Phenylobacterium montanum: one gene and its partner. The protein of the gene in region 1 interacts with the protein of each later gene in a pairwise test. Links are inferred from orthologs where the notes say so. Each region holds a gene or a part of one and is shown on either strand. Other genes may lie near its edges. The genes, in order: gyrA and gyrB.

Region 1 (7,964 bases):
GGCGCGCTGGGCCAGCATGGCGGCGTCGCGGGCGGCGGCGGCGGCCGGGTCGGTGATGCAGACGGTGCGGCCCATCATCAGGGCGAGGTCGATGATCGCGCGGACGTGCGGCTCGCGCTCGGCCTGATAGGTGTCCAAGAGCGCTTCGGGGGCGCGGCCGCGCAACACTTCCGCCAGCTTCCAGGCGAGGTTGGCGGCGTCGCGCACGCCCGAGCACAGGCCCTGGCCGGCGAAGGGCGGCATCTGGTGGGCGGCGTCGCCGGCCAGCAGCACGCGGCCCTTGCGCCACTCGCGGGCGACCAGGGCGTGGAAGCGATAGACCGCCTTGCGCTCCAGGCTGACGGCGCCTTCGACGTTCCAGGGCTTCAGCAGCGCGGCGATGAAGCCGTCGTCCAGCACGTCTTCGGCGGTCTCGCCCGGCTTCAGCATGAACTCCCAGCGATGCCGACCCGAGCCCATCTGCACGCAGGTGGTCGGCCGGGCGGGATCGCAGATCTGCAGGTTGAGGGCGGGCAGGCGCGAGGGGGCGTGGACGATGGTGTCGATCACCAGCCAGGGCTCGTCGAAGGCGAGGTCGTCCAGGTCGATGCCCGAAAGCTCGCGCACCGTGCTGCGGGCGCCGTCGCAGCCGACGACATAGGCGGCGCGGAGGACTTGCGGCCCTTCGGGCGTCTCGAAACTGGCCTGCACGCCCTGTTCGTCCTGGTCGAGGCAGGTGAGGGTCCATTCGGTCCGCAGCCGGGCCGTGGGGAAGTCCGCCAGGCGCTCGCGCAGGGTGGCCTCCAGCGAGGGCTGGTGGATCATGTTCGCCGCCGGCCAGCCGGAGGGCGAGCCGCCTTCGCCGGTGTTGAAGCGCAGCAGAACCTCACCGCCCGCGGTCAGGAAGTCGTAGCGCGCGGCGGGCTTCGAGCTGGCCATGATGGCGTCGGCCACGCCCAGGGACTGGAACACCCGCACGATCTCATGGTCGATGTGCGCGGCGCGGGGCAGGGGATAGATGTCCGCCGCTCGGTCGGCGGCCAGGACGCTGAGGCCCTGTTTCGCCAGCAGCAGGGCCAAGGTCACGCCCACCGGCCCGGCGCCGACGATCAGCACGTCGCAGTCGAGATTGTCGGTCAAGCTTCAGCCCTCCGCTTCGCAGCGGTTTTCGATATGGCCCAGGCCCTCGATCTCGCAGCAGACCATGTCGCCGGCTTTCAGGAACTGGCGCGGGTCCATGGCCGCGCCGACCCCGCCGGGGGTGCCGGTGAAGATCACATCGCCCGGCTCCAGGGTCATGGCTTGGGACAGGTGCGCGATCTGGTCGAAGACGTCGAACACCAGGTGGCGGGTGTTGGAGGTCTGCCGCGCCTCGCCGTTGACGCTGCAGCGGATCGCCAGCGCGTGAGGATCGGGGATCTCGTCGGCGGTGGTGATCCAGGGGCCGAATGGGGCGTGGGTGTCGAACGACTTGCCCAGACTCCATTGCGGGGTGCGGTGCTGCCACATGCGCTCGGTGACGTCGTCGCCGACGCACCAGCCGAAGATGTGCGCCGGCGCCTGCTCCCGGGTGATGTGCCGGCCGCGGCGGCCGATCACCGCCACCAGCTCGACCTCGTAGTCGACGAACGGCGAGGCCCTGGGGATCTGGATCGGGTCGAAGGGGCCGTTGACCGAGGTCTGGGCCTTGGTGAACCAGACCTGGTGCTGCGGCCGCTCCATTTTGCTCTCTTCGATGTGGTCGGCGTAGTTGAGGCCGATGGCGAAGATCTTGCCGGGACGCAGGACCGGCGCACGGAGCCGGACGCTGGAGAGGGGAACGCCGCCGCCGGCCGCGGCGATCTCTTCGACCTCCGGCCGCAGCCGGTCCCAGTCGACGATCAGCGGCAGGAGGTCGCCCTCACGCCCGAGATCGACGATCGTCTCACCCAGCACCACGCCGCACCGGGGGCCGGAGCCGCGGTCATAGGTTGCGAGCTTCATTGCGCGGCTCCGCTCATCATCGGGTGCAGGGGTCCCCAGTGGACGCCCAGCAAGGTCTGCATGTCGGCGATGTTCGACCCGTCCGCGGCGGTGAACAGGTCGCCGTCGGTCCAGTGCTCCAGCTCGTGGCCCCAGGGGTCTTTCCAATAGTCGAACACCTGGCTGCCCAGGATATGGCGGCCGACGCCCCAGGCGGGCGTTCGGCCGGCCAGCTTCAGGTGGTCGTGGCCGCGCATCAGGTCGTCCTGGTCGGCGACCTCGAAGGCGGCGTGATTGAAGGCCGGGGCGCGCGGCGACTGCAGCAGGAACAGGGTGTGGTGGTCGGTGGGCGTCTCGCCGCGGTCGCAGCGTAGGAAGGCGCCGATAGCCATGCCTGGGGCGGGCTGGATCTCGTCACTGGTGATGAAGCCGAAGCGGGACTTGTACCAGGCTTCGGAGGTGCGGAAATCGCGGACCTCGAGCACGCAGTGGCCGAGCCGCACCACGGTCGACGGGCCGCGCGGCAGGCGCAGAGGCGCGCGCTGGCGGGGGTGGGCGGCGGCCGAATTGTGCGGCTGGGGCGGCGCCAGCGGGAGTGGGGCGGCCTGGGCCTGGCCCGCCACCACCTCGACCATGCGGCCGTCCGGGTCGCGCAACCGCACCACCTTGCCGCCGCCCGGGGCGTCCAGGTCCTCCATCGCGACGCCCTCGGCCTGGGCCAGGCGCTCCAGGTCGGTCAGGCTGTCGGCGCGCAAACCCAGGGCGGCGAAGCCAGGCTCGCCTTCGGCCGTGGCGTGGAGGAAGGGCTGGGGACCGGCGCCGCGGGCGTAGAGCACGCCATCGGTCGCCCGCTCGGCCTTGAGGCCGAACTCACCGAGAAAGGCCGCCATCTGCTCCAGATCGGGCGCCGTGAAGCGCACGTGGGCGATGTCGGCGATCTTGATCAGGCTCACTCGCGCCTCCCTGGTCTATAAGTTGACTATTTGGTCAAGTTTGTGCGAACCTGTATCTGAAGTCAAGCCCCAACGCCGCCCGATGAGTTCGCCCGTGACCGACAGAGCGCCCAGCCGCCAGGAACCGCGCCGCCTGAAGACCCGCGCCGCCCTGATGGCCGCGGGCGCCGAGCTGATGGCCCAGCGCCCGATCGACGCCATTCCGGTCAACGACATCGTCGACGCCGCTGGTGTGGCGAAGGGCAGTTTTTTCAATCACTTCGCCGACAAGGACGACTTCGCCGCGGCGGTGGCGGGCGAGATCCGTGCAGCGATGGAGGCCCAGGTCACGGCGGCCAACCGGGGCGTCGAGGACCCGGGCCTGAGGGTCGCACGCGGCCTCGCCAGCTTCGTCGCTTTCGCCCTGGCCGATCCAAGGGCGGCGCGGATCATGCTGCGCAGCCATGACCGGGCGCTGGGGGCTGGCCACCCCCTGAACGCCGGCGTGCGCGCAGACCTGGAGTTGGGCCAGAGGCGGGGCCGCTTCCGCGCCGCAGGCGTCGAGGCTGGGGTGCTCTATGTCGTTGGGGTCGGCCAGGGCCTGCTGGCGGCAGTGATGGCCGGGCCTATGACGCCGCCCGCCGCGCGCGCCCTCAGCGCCGAGGTGCTGGCTCTGCTGCTCGCGGGATTGGGAATGCCGGCGGGTGAGGCTGACGTGGTCGCGGGCGAGGCGGCCCAGCTGATCGGGGAGGCCTAAAAAGTCTCCAACGCACGCACTTGCCGGCCATCGGCGTCGAAGTTGCCGGGCTGGAGCCAGGCCGCCATACGGCCGCCGGCCTTGGCCCACTCCCTCTCCAGCATGGCGTAGATCGCCGTGTCCCAGGGCGCGCCTTCGACCCAGAGGTTTTCGCGCAGGGTTCCCTCATAGGTGAAGCCGAACCGTTCGGCGGCGCGGCGCGAGGCCAGGTTGTCCGGCGAGCAGCGCCATTCCAGGCGGCGGTAGCCGCAGGTCTCGAACACATGGCGCATGAGGAGAAAGACCGCCTCGGTGCCCGCCGTGCGGCGGGTGATCGCCTGGCCGAAGACGAGGCCGATCTCTGTGCGGCCGGCCTCGGGATCGGTGCGCAGGAGGAACAGCAGGCCGGCGGGCGAGGGGGCCGCGCCGGTCTTGTCCAGAATGGTGAAGAGGGCCATGGCCGGGCTTTCGGCCCTGAGCGCGAGCCAGTCGGCGAAGGCCGCGCGGTCCTGGAACGGACCCGAGGGAATGGCGTCCCACAAGGATGCGTGGGCGCCGACCGCGCTCCACAGGCCTTCGCCATGGCGCCCCACGTCGCAACGTTCCAGGTCGACCGTGCGGCCGGGCAGCCGCTCGGTCCCCAGGGCCGGCCAGCCTTCCCCCACCGCCTATTGCCGGATCACGGCGCAGGCGACGCGCGGGCCGGCTCCGCCGATGGGCTGGGTGGTCTGGTCGTCGGCGCTCGAGTGGATCATCAGGGCCGAGCCGGTGGGGCCCAGGAGCATGGTGCGCCCCTCGGCGCCCTTCAGCGTCACGCGGGTGGAGAAGGCCTCGGCCTTGGCCGCGCCGTCCGGCTGCACGAACAGGTTGGGCAGGTCGCCGTCGTCCGGGCCGCCGGCGGCCAGGAGGCCGTGCGGCATCTTCATGCCCGACATCTGCAGGTGGCCGCCGGCGTTCATGAACTTGGCGTCCGAGCAGTCGCCCTTCTCGTGCAGGTGCATGCCGTGCCAGCCGGGCGTCAGGCCCTTGACCTCGACCCGGATCAGGACGCCGGTCGGGGCCTCGGTCAGCACCGCCGTGCCGACGTTGGCGCCGTCCGGGGTCTTGATGGTGGCGGTGAAGCTGCCCGCAGGCTGGGCGGCGGCCGCGCCGCAGACCGCGGCGGCGAGGAGGGCTGGGAGGGCGAGCCGGGATGGGCGAAGGCGGGCCATGCGGTATCTCCTGCTTGGGGCGGGCCAAGGTGCGCGATCAAGCGGCGTTTGCAAGTCCCGGGCGGCGCCGCGACGCCTGACGCGCGAAATAGGAACGCGCAAATCGCCCAATCGGCCTAAGCCTTTTGCGCCGTCACACCGGGGATGCTAACAGAACGCCATGACCTTTCCGCTCGATTCCCGCGGCTGATTTCCCTTGAGCGATACTCCCACTGACGGCGCTCATCGCGGCGGCATTGCCCCGATCGCGATCGAGGACGAACTCAAGCGCTCCTATCTCGACTACGCCATGAGCGTGATCGTCAGCCGCGCCCTGCCGGACGCGCGCGATGGTCTCAAGCCTGTGCACCGCCGCATCCTGTTCTCGATGAGCGAACAGGGGCATACCCCCGACCGCGGCTATGTGAAGTCGGCCCGCATCGTCGGCGACGTGATGGGTAAGTATCACCCGCACGGGGACCTGGCGATCTATGACAGCCTGGTGCGGATGGCGCAGCCGTTCTCCATGGGGCTGATGCTGATCGACGGCCAGGGCAATTTCGGCTCGATCGACAACGACCCGCCGGCGGCGATGCGCTACACCGAATCGCGCCTGGCCAAGCCGGCCATGTCGATCCTGGCCGACCTGGACAAGGGTACGGTCGACTTCAAGGACAACTACGACGGCTCGGAGAGCGAGCCGGTGGTGTTGCCCTCGCGCATTCCCAATCTCCTGGTCAACGGCGCCGGCGGCATCGCGGTCGGCATGGCCACCAACATCCCGCCGCACAATCTGGGCGAGGTGATCGACGCCTGCCTGGCCAGGATCGACAACCCCGAGATCGGCCTGGACGAGCTTCTGGACATCGTGCCGGGGCCGGACTTCCCGACCGGGGGCGAGATCATCGGCCGCTCGGGCGCGCGCCAGGCGCTGATGACCGGGCGCGGCTCGGTGATCATGCGCGGCTCGGCGACCATCGAGGAGATCCGCAAGGACCGCTGGGCGATCGTCATCTCCTCGATCCCCTACCAGGTGAACAAGGCCGCCATGGTCGAGCGGATCGCCGAGCTGGTGCGCGAAAAGCGCATCGAGGGCGTCGGCGACCTGCGCGACGAGAGCGACCGCCAGGGAATACGGGTGGTGGTGGAGCTGAAGCGCGACGCCTCGGCCGACGTGGTCCTGAACCAGCTCTATCGTTTCACTCCGCTGCAGTCCTCGTTCGGGGTGAACATGCTGGCCCTGAACAAGGGACGGCCGGAGCAGATGGGGCTGAAGCCCCTGATCGAAAGCTTCGTCGAGTTCCGCGAAGAGGTGGTGGTCCGGCGGACCAAGTTCGAGCTGACCAAGGCCCGCGACCGCGGCCACGTCCTGGTCGGCCTCGCCATCGCGGTGGTGAACATCGACGAGGTGATCCACATCATCCGCTCGTCGAAGGACCCGGCCGAGGCGCGCGAACGCCTCACCGACCGCGACTGGCCGGCGGGCGACATGATCGCCCTGATCGACCTGATCGCCGACCCGCGCACGGTGGTGGTCGAGGGCTCGCGCGTGCGGCTGACCGACGAGCAGGCCCGCGCCATCCTGGCCCTGACCCTGTCGCGCCTGACCGGCCTGGGCCGCGACGAGATCATGGGCGAAGCGCGCGAACTGGCCGCCGCGATCCGCGGCTATCTCGACATCCTGTCCTCGCGCGAGCGGATCATGGCCATCGTGCGCGAGGAACTGGTCGAGGTGCGCGCCGCCTTCGCCATCCCGCGCCGCAGCCAGATCGTCGACGGCGACGCCGACGTCGAGGACGAGGACCTGATCGCACGCGAGGACATGGTGATCACCGTGACCCACGGCGGCTATGTCAAGCGCACGCCGCTGGCGACCTATCGGACGCAGAAGCGCGGCGGCAAGGGCCGCTCGGGCATGGCGACCAAGGACGAGGATGCGGTGACCCGCGTCTTCTCCGCCTCGACCCATGCGCCGGTGCTGTTCTTCTCCTCCGGCGGCAAGGTCTACAAGCTGAAGGTCTGGCGCTTGCCGGTGGGCCTGCCCAACTCCCGCGGCAAGGCGTTCGTGAACCTGTTGCCGATCGAGATGGGCGAGAGCATCACCTCGATCCTGCCGCTGCCCGAGGACGAGGCGACCTGGGACAAGCTGGACGTGATGTTCGCGACGCGCAGCGGCAATGTCCGGCGCAACAAGCTGTCCGACTTCGTGCAGATCAACCGCAACGGCAAGATCGCCATGAAGCTGGACGAGGGCGACTCGATCATCGGCGTGGCCCTCTGCACCACCGCCAACGACATCCTTTTGACCACCGCGCTCAGCCGCTGCATCCGCTTCCCGGCGGACGAGGTCAGGGTGTTCGCCAGCCGCGATTCCACCGGCGTGCGCGGCATCCGCCTGGCCGACGGCGACCAGGTGATCTCCATGGCCGTGCTGCACGGCATCGACTTCAGCCCCGACGAGCGCAGCGCCTATCTCAAGCACGCCAGCGCGATGCGCGCGGCCGCCAGCGACGAGGAGGGCGAGACCGCCGCTCCGGTCGAAGAGGAGGAAGAGGCGATCGTGGGCGAGGCCGCCCTGTCGGTGGAGCGCATCGCCGAACTGGGCGCCGGCGAGGAGTTCGTGCTGACCGTGTCCTCGGAGGGCTTCGGCAAGCGTACCTCGGCCTACGAATACCGGCGCACCGGCCGCGGCGGCCAGGGCCTCTTGGCCCACGACCTCAGCAAGAAGGGCGGGCGGCTCGTGGCCTCGTTCCCGGTCGAACAGACCGACGAGATTCTCCTGGTCACCGACCAGGGCCAGCTGATCCGCTGCCCGGTGGGACAGATCCGCATCGCCGGCCGCAACACCTCGGGCGTCACCATCTTCCGCACCGCGGAAGAGGAGCATGTGGTCTCGGTCGAACGGCTGGAGGGCGACGGGTCGGACGGCGAGGCCGCAGCCGAGGACGAGGGTGACGAGGCGTAATCGGATTGACATGCGCCCGTTTTCCTCGTCTAGGGCGAAGGCTGCCTGAAGCAGGAAAACGGGGAACGGCATGGCGCGCGTCGGACTCTATCCGGGCACCTTCGATCCGGTGACCAACGGCCACCTCGACATCATTGGCCGAGCGGTGAAACTGGTCGACAAGCTGGTGATCGGCGTCGCCATCAACCGCGACAAGGGGC
Region 2 (7,901 bases), 2.1 Mb from region 1 along the record:
GAGGCGCAGGCCGAAATCGCTTGCCGTCAGGCTGGTGGCCGTCACCCCCTTGAGCAGGATGTCGGTGGTGCTCGACAGGGCCAGCAGCGTGTCCGAGCCCTGCTGGGTCATGTGCGAGCGCACCTCAGCGAAGCTGGAGATGGACGGATCGGTCAGCACGATCTTGTCGGCGTTGGTCCCGCTGACCTTGAAGCCGTAGATCACGTCCTTTCCGGCCGAGGTCGAGATGGAGAAGATGCTTTGGCCCGAACCGGCGTCGACCATGACGTCATTGCCCGCCCCCGGGATCAGGGTGTCGTTCAGGCCCCGCGCGATCATCAGGTTGTTCAGGCTGTTGCCCTGGCCGGTGGAATGGGCGTCCATCACCGTCAGGTTCTGCACATTGGCCGGCAGGGTGAAGCCGCGATAGGCGATCACCGAATTGATCGCGCCGGCGCGGGCCTGAACGTGGCTGGTCGGCGAGATGAGGTTGAAGGTGGTGTCCCGGGTTTCCCCGATCAGGGTCGGCGAACCACCCAGCGAGTCGCGCAGGGTCTCGAACCTGTCGACCCCGGTCAGGGTCTGGCCGACAGCGGTGGTGTGCGCCCAATAGACGGGCGCGGCGCTGACCGGCATGGCTTGGCCGTAGAAATTCAAGTACGTCGACATGAGGCCCCCAAACTTACAGTCATGTAAGCCCGCCCCCGACTATATTTGCGCCTATAGCAGTGATTTAGAAATTCGATCAACAGCAAATAAGACATAATAACAACGATATTTCATCGAAACTGCTGATCACGACGTCACAATTTGCGCAGTTTATTGATCATAGCGCATGGAAAATCTGCTTGTAATCGCGGCGTTCGCGCGCGATGGCGGCCACCCGAGCCCGGCCCGCGCCCCGCCCGCGCCGGCCGGGTGGCGGCGGCGGCCGCGGTCATCCGCCTCGTTTCGGCCTGCGCCGGTGTTCTCGATCGCTGCCCCGACGGCCGTGCCCTGCGGCATCGAAGACCCGGCCGCGGGCCATCCGGTTCAATCCAGGTAGGCTTCCGTCACCGCTCCATCCAGATGGCGCACGCGGGCGGTCGCCAGCACCCCCAGGTCCAGCAGGCGGGCGTTGACGCCTGTGCGATTGCGGGCGGGGTCGACGGCGGTCCAGCGCACGACGCAGCCGCAGGTCCGGCAGCGGTGGAACAGGATGCTGGCCTTGCCCCAGGCATAGGTTTCGGTGGCGTCGTGGCCCGCCGCGATCTCGACCTCGTCCGGCCTGTAATAGGCCCACAGCACGCCATAGCGGCGGCAGATCGAACAGTTGCAGTCGGTGAGCGTCTGCGGCGCGCGGGCGAGGGTCAGGCGCACGGCGCCGCAATGGCAGGCGCCCTCGACGGGGGAGAGGGCGGTCACGGCGCGCGCGAGGCGCGGCGATGACGAGCGGACCCGATCTCGGGATTGCGCCGGCCGTCGGCGATGCGCAGGTAGATGGTAGGCTCTGGCGGCGCGGCCTCGGCGGCCGCGGCTTGGCCGACGGCGAGGGCGGCGCCGGGCTCGATGTGCAGGTGCGGGCCTTCCGGCCCATGGGCGGCCTCGGCCAGGACGCGGGTGAAGCCGGCATCGGCCTGGCGCAGCTTGATCGCCGCCCGCGCCTGGCTCATGCCCGGCACCACCACGTCATAGGCCTGGGGCGCGTCGGGCCCGCCCAGGGAGTGGTGCGAAACCTGGCCAACCGCCACGGTTCCCGCGCCGCGGCGGCGCAGGGCGTTCTCCTGGGCCCGGGTGCGATAGCCGCTGGTCTGGCGCCACTGGCCGGGTCCGAACACCTGGTCGAGGCTGGAATGCACCTTTTCCGTCTGGGATGCGGGCGAGACGGCGGCGCCATCCGGCGGATCGGCCGCCCACGCGGCCGGCCCTGCCAGCACAGCGGCCAGGGCGGCGATGACGACAACGGATTGGCGCACGGGCCGGCTGCTCCCCAAAGGCGGCGTCCGGCCTATGAAACGCTGTTGCGGGCCGCGGCTCAAGCGCCAAGCTGGCTGTGGCGAATTTGGGTCACGGCCCTTGTCGGCGCGCGGCAGGCCCATACGTCCTTGGTGGATAGTCCTCCAGCGGAGAGGTTCCATGGCTTTCGAAACCCAGACGCTTACGCCCGCCGCCGCCCTGGCGCGGGACAATCCGGTGCGCATTCCCGGCGAAAGCGCCGAATACCGCGCCGCGCGGACGGCCCTGCTGGCCGAGGAGATCGAGCTTCGCCGGCATATCGAGCGGGTGGCGGCCAAGCGGCGCGCCCTGCCGCCGGGCGCCCCGGTCATCGGCGACTATCGCTTCCTGGGCGAGGAGGGCGAGGTCGATCTGGCGGGCCTGTTCCAGGACAAGTCCAGCCTGGTGATCCACAGCTACATGTTCGGGCCCGAGCGGCGCCGGCCCTGTCCCATGTGCACCAACCTGCTGGCGGCCTGGGAGGGCAACGCCGCCGATATCGGCCAGCGGGTTTCGCTGGCGGTGGTCGCCCGCTCGCCGCTGGAGCGGCTGACGGCCTGGAAGCGGGAGCGCGGCTGGCGGCATTTGCGGCTCTATCAGGACCTGAGCGGGGCCTATTCGCGGGACTACCGCGGCCTGCTGCCCGATGGGGCGGAGGTTCCGGCCCAGAACGTGTTCACCCGCCGGGACGGGACCATCCGCCACTTCTGGGCCGGAGAGATGACCGGCTCGACGGCCGATCCGGGCCAGGACCCCAGGGGCGCGCCGGACCCTGCGCCCCTGTGGCTGGTGCTGGACCTGACCCCAGAAGGCCGCGGGACCGACTGGTATCCCAGCCTGGACTATCCAGCATGAAGCTTTGGCCGGCCTAGAGATCAATCAGGCCGCCGTCGACGAACAACTCGGCGCCGGTGGTGTAGGTGGCGTCGGCGGCGAGGTAGAGGGCGGCGCGGGCCACCTCCTCCGGCTCACCGGTGCGGCCCAGCGGGATGCGGGCCTTGGCCCCCTCGATGAAGGCTTCCTTCTGCGCCGGGGTCAGGCCGCCCCGGTCCAGGATCGGCGTGACCACCGGGCCTGGGCTGACGGTGTTGACCCGGATGCCGCGCGGGGTCAGCGCCCGGGCGAAGGTGCGGCCGAACGAGCGCAGCGCCGCCTTGGTGGCGCCATAGACCTCGCCGCCGCCCAGGCCGCCGTTGGCGCCGGCGACCGATGCGGTGAGGATGATCGACCCACCGTCCGAAATGGCCGGGATCGCATGCTTCAGGAGGAAGAAGGCGCCCTTGACGTTGAGGTCGAACTGGCTGTCGTAGAAGGTCTCGTCCACGGCCTCGACCGGGGCGAACTTGGCGATGCCGGCGTTGACGAACAGCACGTCGATGCGTCCGTGCCTGGCCTTGACATGGTCGACCAGGGCCTTGGTGGCGGCGATGTCGGCGCCGTCGGAGACGATCGCCTCGACGCCCGGCAGGGCCGCTCGCGCCGCCTCGACCGAGGCCGGGCTGGAGCCGGTGACCACCACCGTGGCTCCCTCGGCCTGGAACAGTTTCGCGGTCGCCGCGCCGATGCCGGTGGTGCCGCCGGTGATCAGGGCGATCTTGCCTGCAAGCTTGCTCATGGGAACAGCCTCCTTGCTGTCATGCATCATGGTGCACGCACAGATGGGGTGGCGCAGGCTTCAGGGAACGGCGGCGGCAGCCGACATTTTCGCTCGATACCGATAGAAAACCTGATGGTAGACGGTCAAGAGATGCTCGCCGCGTCAGGATTCCATTGCCCAGGCGCGCTACTCACACCTTCAGAAATCCTGAGGCATGAACAAGGGCGTTGGCGATCAGACGTCGACCTCGGCGTCCAGGGCGTTGTCCTGGATGAATTCGCGGCGCGGCTCCACGAGGTCGCCCATCAGGCGCGAGAACATGTCGTCGGCGTCGTCTGCATGGTTGACCCTGACCTGCAAGAGGGTGCGGGCGTCGACGTCGAGGGTGGTCTCGAACAGCTGGTCGGCGTTCATTTCGCCCAGGCCCTTGTAGCGCTGGATCGACAGGCCGCGCCGGCCCGCCTCGAAGATGGCGTCCACCAGGTCGCGTGGTCCGCGCACGGGGCTGGAGCGGTCCTTGCGGCGGAAAACGCCGGGCTTGGCGAAGGTCTGGGCGAGACTGGCGCCGCGCTCGGCCAGGCGGCGCGCGTCGGCGGAGTGGATCAGCACCTCGTCCAGCACCAGCTGGTCGGTGACCCCACGGCGCACGCGGGTGAAGACGAAGCCGCCGGCCTCGCCCTGTCGCCCGGACCAGGGTCCATCGCCTTCCTCGGCGTAGAGGTCCATGCGATGCGCCACCGCCTCCGGATCGGGGGCCTCGCCGAACAGGCCGGCCAGGGCGCCCTGCTCGATCGCGAAACCCGGGGCGCGGGCGGCCAGGCGCTCGATATTGGCGCGGGCGCCGCGGCAGGTCTGCACCAGGGCCAGAAGGTCGGCGCCGGCGATCTGCTCGCCGGTGGAGAGCTCGAGCACCGCGCCCTCGACGCCCTCGTCGATCAGATAGGCCTCAAGCTCGCTGTCGTCCTTCAGGTAGCGCGAGGACTTGCCCTTGGACGCCTTATAGAGCGGCGGCTGGGCGATATAGAGGTAGCCGCGCTCCAAGACCTCCGGCATCTGCCGGTAGAAGAAGGTGAGCAGCAGGGTGCGGATATGGGCGCCGTCGACGTCGGCGTCGGTCATGATGACGATCTTGTGGTAGCGGATCTTCTCGATGTCGAAGTCGTCGCGGCCGATCCCGGCGCCGAGCGCGGTGATCAGGGTGCCGACCTGCTCCGACGACAGCATCTTGTCGAAGCGGGCGCGCTCGACATTTAGGATCTTGCCGCGCAGGGGCAGCACGGCCTGGTTCTCGCGGTTGCGGGCCTGTTTGGCCGAGCCGCCGGCGCTGTCGCCCTCGACCAGGAACAGTTCAGACTTGGCCGGATCGCGCTCCTGGCAGTCGGCGAGCTTGCCGGGCAGGGAGGTGATGTCGAGGGCCGACTTGCGCCGGGTCAGTTCGCGGGCCTTGCGGGCCGCATCGCGGGCGGCGGCGGCCTCGGCGATCTTCTGCACGATGGCCTTGGCCTCGGCGGGATGCTCCTCGAACCAGGTGGCGAGGCCGTCGGCGACCAGGCCTTCGACCGCCGGGCGCACCTCGGAGGAGACCAGCTTGTCTTTGGTCTGGGAGGAGAACTTGGGGTCGGGCACCTTGACCGACAGCACGCAGGTCAGGCCTTCGCGCGCGTCCTCGCCGGTGACCGAGACCTTCTCGCGCTTGGCCGCGCCGCTGCTTTCGGCATAGCCCGTGATGATCCGCGTCAGGGCCCCGCGGAAGGCTGAAAGGTGCGTGCCGCCATCCCGCTGGGGGATGTTGTTGGTGAAGCACAGCATGGTCTCGTGATAGCTGTCGTTCCACCACAGGGAGAGGTCGACCTCGACCTTGTCGCGGCGGCCGCGGATCACGATCGGGGCCTTGATCAGCGGCGTCTTGGCCTTGTCCAGGTGGCGCACGAAGGCCTCGACCCCGCCCTGGTAGGACAGGATCTCCTCGAACGGCTCGGCGTCGCGCAGGTCCGAGAACTTGATGCTGATGCCGGAATTGAGGAAGGCCAGCTCGCGCAGCCGGTGCTCCAGCGTCTTGCGGTCAAAGTCGATGTGGCTGAAGGTCTCCAGCGAGGGCATGAAGGTGACCTGGGTGCCGGTCAGGTACTCGCCATTGGCCCGCCGAGGGGCCTCGCCGGTGACCACCAGGGGGCTGACCGCATCGCCGCGCTCGAAGCGCATCTCGTGCACCTTGCCGTTTCGCCAAATCTTCAGCAGCAGGTAGTCCGACAGGGCGTTGACCACCGACACGCCCACCCCGTGCAGGCCGCCCGAGACCTTGTAGCTGTTCTGGTCGAATTTCCCGCCGGCGTGCAGCTGGGTCATGATGACCTCGGCCGCGCTGACCCCCTCGCCCTCGTGGATGTCGGTGGGGATGCCGCGGCCGTCGTCGGCGATGGTGGCCGAGCCGTCGGCGTTCAGGGTCACCTCGACCAGGGTCGCAAAGCCGGCCAGGGCCTCGTCGATGGCGTTGTCCACCACCTCGTAGACCATGTGGTGCAGGCCCGAGCCGTCGTCGGTGTCGCCGATGTACATGCCCGGCCGCTTGCGCACGGCGTCGAGGCCCTTGAGCACCTTGATGCTGTCGGCGCCGTAGTCGTCGGCGCCGTTGGAGGGATCGTAGGTCTCGGGGGTTTGGTCGGTCATTCGTCGTCCACAATGGCGAGACTGGCGGCGTCCACATGAACGCCCTGGGCTCGCCCCTTCAGGTCGCTAAACAGCGCTTCTTCGGTCCCGGTCAGGAAAGCCTGCAGGCCCAGCGCCTCGATTTCATCGAAGAGGGCCGCACGCCGGAGCGGGTCCAGGTGCGCGGCGACCTCATCGAGCAACACTACAGGATTCGGTGCGGATTTCGCACCCGAAAGTCGCGCAGCCTGGGCCAAAACCAGGTTCAAAATCAGGGCTTTCTGCTCACCCGTGGAGCATTCGGCGGCCGGGCGGTCCTTTTCCCGATGACGGACGGAAAGATCGGTGCGGTGCGGGCCGGTCAGGCTGCGCCCGGCGGCGGCGTCGCGTGGGCGCCCGGCCAAGAGCGCGCGGGCGATCTGGGCCTCGATCTCCTCGGTTGGCGCGCCCGCGAGCGCCATCTGCTCGAAGGGGCCGGTAAGGTCCAGGTCGGCCTGGGGAAAGGGCCGGTCGGCCCGGCCGTCGATCTCGGCCTTGAGCGCGACGAGGGTGCGGACGCGGGCCTCGGCCATCCGCGCCCCGGCCTCGGCCAGGCGCGCTTCCAGCGCGGTCAGCCAGTCGGGGTCCGGCCCCTCCTCGGCCAGGAGCCGGGCGCGCTCGCGCAGGGCCTTCTCGTAAGACGCCGCCTGGGCGGCGTGGCCGGGCTCGGCGGCGAACACCAGTCGGTCGAAGAAGCGCCGCCGCTCGCTGGCGCCCTCCAGGAACAGGCGGTCCTGCTGCGGGGTCAGCCAGACCAGGCGCAGGTGATCGGCCAGGCGACCGGGCATCGCCGGCTCGCCCTGGGCGCGGACCAGCCGGCGGGCCGCGCCGGGGGCCTCGGTCCCCGTGCCCAGGCGGACCGGCTCCTCAGCGGGGTCGCTCTCGACCTCGGCCGCGACGGCCCAGGCGCGGCCCGCGGCCTCGCCCGGCAGGCGGCGGCCGATCTCGGCGATGGCGGCGTTGCGCAAGCCCCGCCCGGCCGACAGTAGGCTGACCGCCTCCAGAAGGTTGGTCTTGCCCGCCCCATTGGGCCCGAACAGATAGACCGGCCGCCCGTCCATGGGCAGGGCGGCGCGCTCATAGCCGCGGAAGTCGGTCAGGGTCAGCTGGCGCAGGACGGCGCGGGTCATGGCGTGAGGGGCGCAGGGCCCCTCCCCTTGGGCAGGGGTTCTACACGCGCAGTGGCATCAGGACGTACTGCACGTCCGCGTCCACCGGGTCCAGGACCAGGGTCGGCGAGGCCGGGTCGGCGAAGCGGAACTCGGCGGTCTCGCCCTTGATCTGGCCGCAGACGTCCAAGAGGTAGCGGGCGTTGAAGCCGATCTCGAAGGGCTCGCCGTCGTAGTCGACCTCGATCTCCTCGACCGCCTGGCCGGCCTCCATGTTGCGCACGGTGAGCACGATGCGGCCGCTTTCGACCGTCATCTTCACCGAACGGCTCTTCTCCGCCGAAATGGTCGCCACCCGGTCCACCGCCTGGGCGAACAGGGCGTTGTCGACGGTCAGGATGCGGGTGTTGTCCTTGGGGATCACCCGCACATAGTCGGGGAAGGAGCCGTCGATCACCTTGGAGGTCAGGGCGGCGCGGCCGAAGGCGAAGCGCACCTTCTGGGCCGAGACCTGCAGCTCGACGGTCTCGCCGGCGTCTTCCAGCAGGCGCCGGGCC

The links.
Region 2: the proteins of gyrA (region 1) and gyrB interact in binary tests that used the Escherichia coli proteins (3 or more experiments, as listed by UniProt). The link is inferred for Phenylobacterium montanum from one-to-one orthologs.

The regions. Positions count from the first base shown.
Region 1 is NZ_CP073078.1:5,307,254-5,315,217, forward strand. Bases 4,786-7,964 are described here. They hold gyrA (DNA gyrase subunit A), read left to right. Parts: upstream 4,786-5,109; coding sequence 5,110-7,764; downstream 7,765-7,964. Other genes in these bases: KCG34_RS24320 (superoxide dismutase family protein), read right to left, coding at 4,786-4,820; coaD (pantetheine-phosphate adenylyltransferase), read left to right, coding at 7,835-7,964. In the rest of the region: bifunctional 3-(3-hydroxy-phenyl)propionate/3-hydroxycinnamic acid hydroxylase MhpA, read right to left, coding at 1-1,119; KCG34_RS24300 (fumarylacetoacetate hydrolase family protein), read right to left, coding at 1,123-1,962; KCG34_RS24305 (VOC family protein), read right to left, coding at 1,959-2,894; KCG34_RS24310 (TetR/AcrR family transcriptional regulator), read left to right, coding at 2,989-3,630; KCG34_RS24315 (GNAT family N-acetyltransferase), read right to left, coding at 3,627-4,274; more of KCG34_RS24320, read right to left, coding at 4,278-4,785. UniProt on the Escherichia coli protein: A type II topoisomerase that negatively supercoils closed circular double-stranded (ds) DNA in an ATP-dependent manner to maintain chromosomes in an underwound state.
Region 2 is NZ_CP073078.1:3,232,139-3,240,039, reverse strand. What follows is about bases 3,502-6,617. They hold gyrB (DNA topoisomerase (ATP-hydrolyzing) subunit B), read right to left. Parts: upstream 6,218-6,617; coding sequence 3,785-6,217; downstream 3,502-3,784. Other genes in these bases: recF (DNA replication/repair protein RecF), read right to left, coding at 6,214-6,617; KCG34_RS14460 (SDR family oxidoreductase), read right to left, coding at 3,502-3,568. In the rest of the region: KCG34_RS14480 (glycoside hydrolase family 16 protein), read right to left, coding at 1-648; KCG34_RS14475 (GFA family protein), read right to left, coding at 1,012-1,383; KCG34_RS14470 (hypothetical protein), read right to left, coding at 1,380-1,934; KCG34_RS14465 (DUF899 family protein), read left to right, coding at 2,095-2,808; more of KCG34_RS14460, read right to left, coding at 2,822-3,501; more of recF, read right to left, coding at 6,618-7,365; dnaN (DNA polymerase III subunit beta), read right to left, coding at 7,406-7,901. UniProt on the Escherichia coli protein: DNA gyrase negatively supercoils closed circular double-stranded DNA in an ATP-dependent manner to maintain chromosomes in an underwound state.